2 regions of the Agromyces marinus genome follow, and region 1 is predicted to be linked to the other one. Evidence: predicted binding sites of a transcription regulator. Region 1 holds the regulator's gene; the other holds the start of a gene.
The links. The regulator LexA, encoded in region 1, represses DNA repair genes until DNA is damaged. The targets are predictions, from matches to a motif close to TCGAACANNTGTTCGA.
Positions count from the first base shown of each region.

Region 2: DSM26151_RS02415 (DmpA family aminopeptidase) is a predicted target of LexA. The motif match lies at 1,688-1,703, and genes of this name have one in related genera.

Region 1 covers NZ_CP087879.1:1,273,723-1,277,130, reverse strand. Annotated here, with positions in the region: gene DSM26151_RS06020 (histidinol-phosphate transaminase) at 1-72, opposite strand, end outside; gene DSM26151_RS06015 (LysM peptidoglycan-binding domain-containing protein) at 121-507, opposite strand; gene lexA (transcriptional repressor LexA) at 786-1,463, shown strand; gene metE (5-methyltetrahydropteroyltriglutamate--homocysteine S-methyltransferase) at 1,576-3,408, opposite strand, start outside.
Region 2 covers NZ_CP087879.1:497,252-500,659, forward strand. Annotated here, with positions in the region: gene DSM26151_RS02410 (hypothetical protein) at 1-446, opposite strand, end outside; gene DSM26151_RS02415 (DmpA family aminopeptidase) at 491-1,639, opposite strand; gene DSM26151_RS02420 (APC family permease) at 1,791-3,287, shown strand; gene DSM26151_RS02425 (TetR/AcrR family transcriptional regulator) at 3,304-3,408, shown strand, end outside.

The DNA of each region.
Region 1 (3,408 bases):
CTTCTGCGGCGCACCGTACGGCGCCTTGCCACGCAGGTCGTCACGGATGGGCAGATCGTCGAGACTCGTCACCGATCAATGCTATCCGCGCGGTTGCGCCTGTTTCGGCGGGGTCCGCACTCACGGAGCGGCGGGAAGCACGAGTTGCTGGCCGGGCTGCACGACCGCGTCGCGCAGACCGTTCAGTCGCATGATCTCGTAGATCACGTCGCGCGGATCGGCGGACGGCGCGATCGACTCGGCGATGGCCCACAGGGTGTCGCCCGCGCCGACCTCGAACGTCTCGAGCACGGCGGGCGCACGCCCGTCGTCGATGCCGGCGACCGCGCCGCCGGAGGCCAGTGCCCCCGTGAGCACGCCCGCCACGAGCGGCAGCGCCGCCAGGGTCGTGAACACCGCGCGCCCACGCCGCGTCAACCGGAGGCGACGCTTCGGCGAACGCGACTGCGACGGGAAGCCGGGCATCACCGACATCGCTCCGGCAGCCCTGATCACCACTGCACTCATCTGCGCACCTCCCGAGACACCGCCCGATCCGAGTCGGTCTCGCATCCGGCCTTCGGCCGGGAAGGCCGGATGCGAACCTGTGTTCCGAATATATCTTCGAACATTCGAACCCGCAAGCGTCGGGAGGTGGGATTCCCGCCGCCGTTTCCGCGACACACTCGAACGGATGTTTGTCGTGCGCGTGCGAGGCGGATACAGTTTCGAATGTCCGACGACAGTCGAACACCGACCACCGACATCCGAACGCCGAACCGGAGGCGAGGCCCGTGAGCACCGACATCGACCAGGCGCGCGGCACGGGCGGCCGGTCCCGTCGGCGCAAGACGCTGAGCGCCAAGCAGCTCGCGATCCTCGACGCCATCCGCTCCTCGGTGGCCGATCGCGGCTACCCGCCGAGCATGCGCGAGATCGGCGACGCCGTCGGGCTCTCCTCCCTCTCGAGCGTCACGCACCAGCTCAACCAGCTCGAGCTGTCCGGCTACCTCCGACGCGATCCGAACCGGCCGCGCGCGCTCGAGATCCTCATCGACGTGCCCGGCACCGAACGCCCGGCAGGCGCCGCCGATCCCGCACCGGTCGGCGACGCGGCCATGGTCCCGCTCGTCGGGCGCATCGCCGCCGGCATCCCGATCACGGCCGAGCAGCAGGTCGAGGAGGTCTTCCCGCTCCCGCGCCAGCTCGTGGGCAAGGGCGAGCTGTTCATCCTCAAGGTCGTCGGCGACTCGATGGTCGATGCGGCGATCTGCGACGGCGACTGGGTCGTGGTGCGGTCGCAGCCCACCGCCGAGAACGGCGAGATCGTCGCAGCCATGCTCGACGGCGAGGCGACCGTCAAGGTATTCCGCCAGCGCGACGGCCACACCTGGCTGCTCCCCCGCAACACGGCGTTCGAGCCGATCCTCGGCGACCACGCCGAGGTGCTCGGCAAGGTCGTCGCGGTCCTCCGCACGGTCTGACGCGCGCGAACCGCCTCGCCGCGCGGGCGGGAGACGGGCGAGAGCGGATGCCACGGCTCGCGCCGCGGCATCCGCTCTCGTGGATCAGGGCGACCCGGGCCGACCGGGCCGATCAGGCCCCGACGGTCACGCCCTCGCGCACGGCACGGGTCGCGGCGACGATGTTGGCCAGCGACGCGACGGTCTCGTCGTAGCCGCGCGTCTTCAGGCCGCAGTCCGGGTTCACCCAGAGCCGGCCGGCCGGAACGCCGGCGACGGCGGTCTCGAGCAGCGCCCGCACCTCCTCGACGCTCGGAACGCGCGGCGAGTGGATGTCGTAGAGGCCGGGTCCGACGCCGTGGTCGAAGCCGCTCGCGGCGAGGTCGCCGACGACCTCCATGCGGCTGCGCGCCGCCTCGATCGAGGTGACGTCGGCGTCGAGCGCGCGGATCGCGTCGATGACGACGCCGAACTCCGAGTAGCACAGGTGGGTGTGCACCTGGGTGGCCGGCGCCGCCCCCGCGGTCGCGAGGCGGAACGAACCGACCGACCAGTCGAGGTAGGCGGGCTGGTCGGCGCGCTTGAGCGGCAGCAGCTCGCGCAGCGCGGGCTCGTCGACCTGGATGATGCGGATGCCGGCCCGCTCGAGGTCGCCGATCTCGTCGCGCAGCGCGAGCGCGACCTGCCGGGCGGTGTCGCCGAGCGGCTGGTCGTCGCGCACGAACGACCACGCGAGGATCGTCACGGGGCCCGTGAGCATGCCCTTGACGGGCTTGTCGGAGAGCGACTGCGCGTAGGTCGACCAGTCGACGGTCATGGCCGCCGGGCGGGAGACGTCGCCCCACAGGATCGACGGGCGCGTGCATCGCGAACCGTAGGACTGCACCCAGCCGTGCTGCGTGACCGCGAACCCGTCGAGCAGTTCGGCGAAGTACTGCACCATGTCGTTGCGCTCGGGTTCGCCGTGCACGAGCACGTCCAGGCCCAGGTCCTCCTGGAGGCGGATGACCCGGGCGATCTCCTCCCGCATGAGCTCGCGGTACTCGGCGTCGGTGAGCTCGCCCGCGACCAGGCGGGCTCGCGCGCGACGGATGTCGGCGGTCTGCGGGAACGACCCGATCGTCGTGGTCGGCAGCGCCGGCAGCGCGAGGTCGTCCTGGGCGGCGACGCGGGTGTCGTAGTCGACGCGCGCGAACGCCGACGCGCCGAGCGCGTCGAGCCGGTCGCGCACGGCGGGAACCTGCACGCCGGGTGCGCCGGCGCGGTCCACCAGGGCAGCGGATGCCGCGGCGAGCTCGTCCGCGATCGCGTCGCGCCCCTCGGCGAGGCCGCGGGCGAGCACAGCCACCTGCGCGACCTTCTGGTCGGCGAACGCCAGCCAGCTCGCCAGCCGGGCGTCGAGCGCGGTCTCGTCGTCGACGTCGTGCGGAACGTGCAGCAGCGAGGTCGAGGTCGACACGGCCACCGCGCCCGACAGCTCGCGCAGCGAATCGGCGAGCGCGAAGGCGTGCGCGAGGTCGCCCCGCCAGATGTTGTGCCCGTCGACCACGCCCGCGACGAGGGTCTTCGCCGCGAGCGCCTCGGTCGTCGCGGCGTCGAGCCCGGTCGGGACGTCGCCGCGCACGAGGTCGAGGGCGAGCGCCTCGACGGAAGTCGCCGCGAGCGCGGGCAGTGCGTCGTCGAGACCGCCGTACGGGGCCGCGACGAGGATGGCGGGGCGCTCCACGGCAGCGCCGAGCGCGTCGTATGCGGCCGACACGGCGGCGATCACGCGCTCACGCGGTTCGTCGATGCTCTCGCTGACGAGCCCGGGCTCGTCGAGCTGCACCCATTCGGCCCCGGCGGCGGCGAGTTCGGCGAGCAGTCGCGCGTAGACCGGCACGAGGTCGGCGAGGCGGTCGATGGGGCGGAACCCGTCGGGTGCGCCATCCGCTGCCTTCGACAGGAGCAGGAAGGTGACCGGCCC
Region 2 (3,408 bases), 780 kb from region 1:
GCCCAGCATGGAGCCCAGTTCCACGGCGGGGGCAGGACGTGGGCGCGACCGATCCGGACGCACGCGATCGCGGCCAACGCCGCGGTCAGCACCGTGTCGGAGATGCTCACGAGCATCTGCTCGGCCGCAGACATCGACTCGAGCGGCAGCAGGTCGAGGAGGATCCCGTCCGCGAAGGTCCACACGGCGAGCAGCGAGAGCGCGGCCGTGCCGAGCGGGCGGCGCGCGGTGACGCTTCCGGCGCCGCGGAAGCCGAACGCGAAGACGAGCAGGGCGATCGAGAACAGCGCCGGCCCCGCGAACCCGGATCCGGGAACGCCCCACAGTGCGGGAGCCGCGACCGACCCGACGACGGTCGATGCGAGCAGCAACCCGCCGCCGAGGACCCAGGCGCGGCGCGCGTTCGTGGTGGTCGTCGCGTCGTCACGGGATCGGAAGTCGCTCACGACGGGAGTGTACCGGCCGCCTCACCGCGGCCCGGTCGCGCGCGTCAGCTCGTCGCGAACGCCGCGCAGACCTCGTGGTGCGGGAGCGCGACGTTCGCGTGGCCGTCGCGGCCGACCATGTCGCGCGCGGCGACGAGCACGTTCGCGACGGCCTCCTCGGTCGCCTGGACGACGGCCTCGAAGAACGGGTCGATGCGGCCCCACGGCACGAACTCGGCCGATTCGTACGGCTGGTCGCCGACCGGCGTGACCGGCATGCTCGACGTGAACGCGCCCGCGTTCGCGGTCGAGCAAGCCAGGAAGATGTCGCCCGAGAAGTGGCTGCCGCTCGTGCCGGTGCGCGCCAGGCCCAGGGGCACGCGGCGGGCGAGGGCCTCGCACTGGCCCGGGAGCAGCGGGGCGTCGGTGATCACGATGCCGATGACGCTGCCCGACCCGCCCCGCACGCGCGCTCGTTCGCCGTCACGCACGAACCACGCGGCATCCTCGTAGGGGTTCGGCGCCGCCGACTCGCGACCGAGCGGCCGGCCGGCGAGGCGCAGTTCGTTCCGGCTGCCGAAGTTCGCCTGGAGGAACACGCCGACGGTGTGCTCGCGCTCGCCGTAGACGACGACGCGCGATGCGGTGCCCGACCCGCCCTTGAAGCCGTAGCAGTTCATGCCGGTCCCGCCGCCGACGTTGCCCTCGGTCACCGGGCCGGTCGCGGCCGACTCGATCGCGGCGATCGCGTGCTCGGGGCGCACGTGGCGGGCGTTGATCTGGTTCAGGTAGCCGTCCCACGTCTCGCCGACGACGGGGAGCAGCCATTCGGCGGCGAGTTCCGGGTGGGCGGCCTGGGTCCATTCGTCGATGCCCGCGTGCACGGCGCCGACCGCGTGGCTGTTCGTGATGCCGATCGGCAGGGTCAGCGACCCGGACTCCTCGATCCAGCTCCGGCCGGTCAGTTCGCCGTTCCCGTTGAGCGAGTGGATGCCGGCGGCGCAGGGCACGCCGACGCCCTCGCGCCCCCTGGGCAGGATGGCCGTCACCCCGGTCCGTGCGACCGACGCCTCGCCGGGGGCGCCGTCGACGATCGTGGTGTACCCGACCTGGACTCCGGGGACGTCGGTGATCGCATTCCAGCGACCGGGGGTGCCGTCGAACGGGACGCCGAGGTCGCGCGCTCGCTGGGCCGCAGGTGGCGTGGTCGTCATCTTCGACTCCAATGTTTTCGAACGAGCGTTCAGATTTTGCTCATGCCCCAGAATACATGCTTGACAGGGCCTTGCTTCCAGTCTTGAATGCATGTTCAGACCACTCGAGACCCCGATCCCGAGCATCGATGCACGGCGAGGAGAACCTGCAATGACGCAACAGACTCACGACACGATCCCGCCCGGCGGGCCGGGCGCGCCGACATCCGAGCCCCCGGGATCGGGTGCCGGACAGCTCGCCCGCGGCCGGCTGCGGGTGTGGGACATCGTCTTCTTCGTCGTCTCGGCGGCCGCACCGCTGACGGTCGTGGCGAGCGCCGCGCCGACCACGTTGCGCCTCGGCGGAATCGGTGCGGCCGGTGCCATCCTGGTCTGCGGCGTCGTCCTGATCCTCTTCGCGGTCGGCTTCACCGCGATGTCGCGTCACGTCCGCAACACCGGAGCGTTCTACGCGTACGCCTCGAGGGGCCTCGGCAAGCCCGCAGGCATCGGCACCGCCCTCGTGACCGTCTTCGCGTACATCGCGCTCTCCATCAGCTTCTACGGCTTCCTCGGGTTCTTCGCCTCGCTGACGTTCACGAGCCTGTTCGGGCTCGACCTGCCCTGGCCGATCTGGTCGCTCGTGGCCGCCGGCTTCGTGGCGTTCCTCGGGTACCGCAAGGTCGACGTCGGCGCGAAGGTGCTCGCGGTGCTCCTGACGGCCGAGGTCGGCATCCTGCTCGTGCTCTCGATCGCGGTGCTGATCGGCGGCGGTCCCGAGCCCTGGAGCGCGGCGCCGTTCGCCCCCGAGCACGTGTTCCTCGCGCCCGGTGTCGCGGTCCTGTTCGTGATCGGTTTCGGTGCCTACATCGGCTTCGAGGGCACAGCGATCTACTCCGAGGAGGCCAAGGACCCGGCACGCACCGTTCCGATCGCCACCTACATCGCCGTCGGCTTCCTCGCCGTGTTCTACGCGTTCACGTTCTGGGTGCTCACCGTCGCGTTCGGCGCCCAGGGCGTGCTCGAGCTGGCAGCGACCGACGACTTCACCGAGATGATGTTCATCGCGGGCGACCAGTACCTGGGTGCCTGGACCGCGACGGTGCTCCAGATCCTCGTCGTGACGAGCTTCTTCGCCTGCCTGCTCGCGTTCCACAACGCGTCGAGCCGGTACGTGTTCTCGCTCTCGCGCGAGCGACTCCTCCCCGCGCCGCTGGCGCGCACCCACCCGACGAGCCGCGCACCCTATGTGGCCAGCACCCTCCTCGCCGGCATCGCGGTCGTGGCGATCCTGATCGCGTGGGCGGCGGGAGCCGACCCGATCCTCCAGCTCGGCATCTGGGCCTACGGGACCGGTGTCGCGGGCCTCGTGTTCGCGCAGTCGGTCGCGGCGATCGCCGTGATCGGGTTCTTCGCGCGAGACCGACGCGGCCACGGCCTGTTCCGCGTCGTCATCGCGCCGGTGCTCGGCGCGGCGGGCCTGATCACGGGCTTCCTGCTGATCGTGTTCAACTTCGAGTTCGTGACCGGACTGGACCCGGTCGCGAACCTGATCCTCCTCCTGCCCACGCCGATCCTGTTCATCGTCGGTATCGTGTGGGGACTGGTGATCAGGCGCCGTGACCCGCGGCAGTACGAGCGGCTCGCGGAACCGATCGAAGCGGAGTGACCGAGGAAGGCCGCACGTGAAGCAGTCCACCCGGCACGCGCAGCGCCGCGACGAACTCGTCGCGGCGCTGCGCCGCGTCGCCGGCAGGCGAGGCATCCTGCAGGCGAACGTGCGCGCGGTC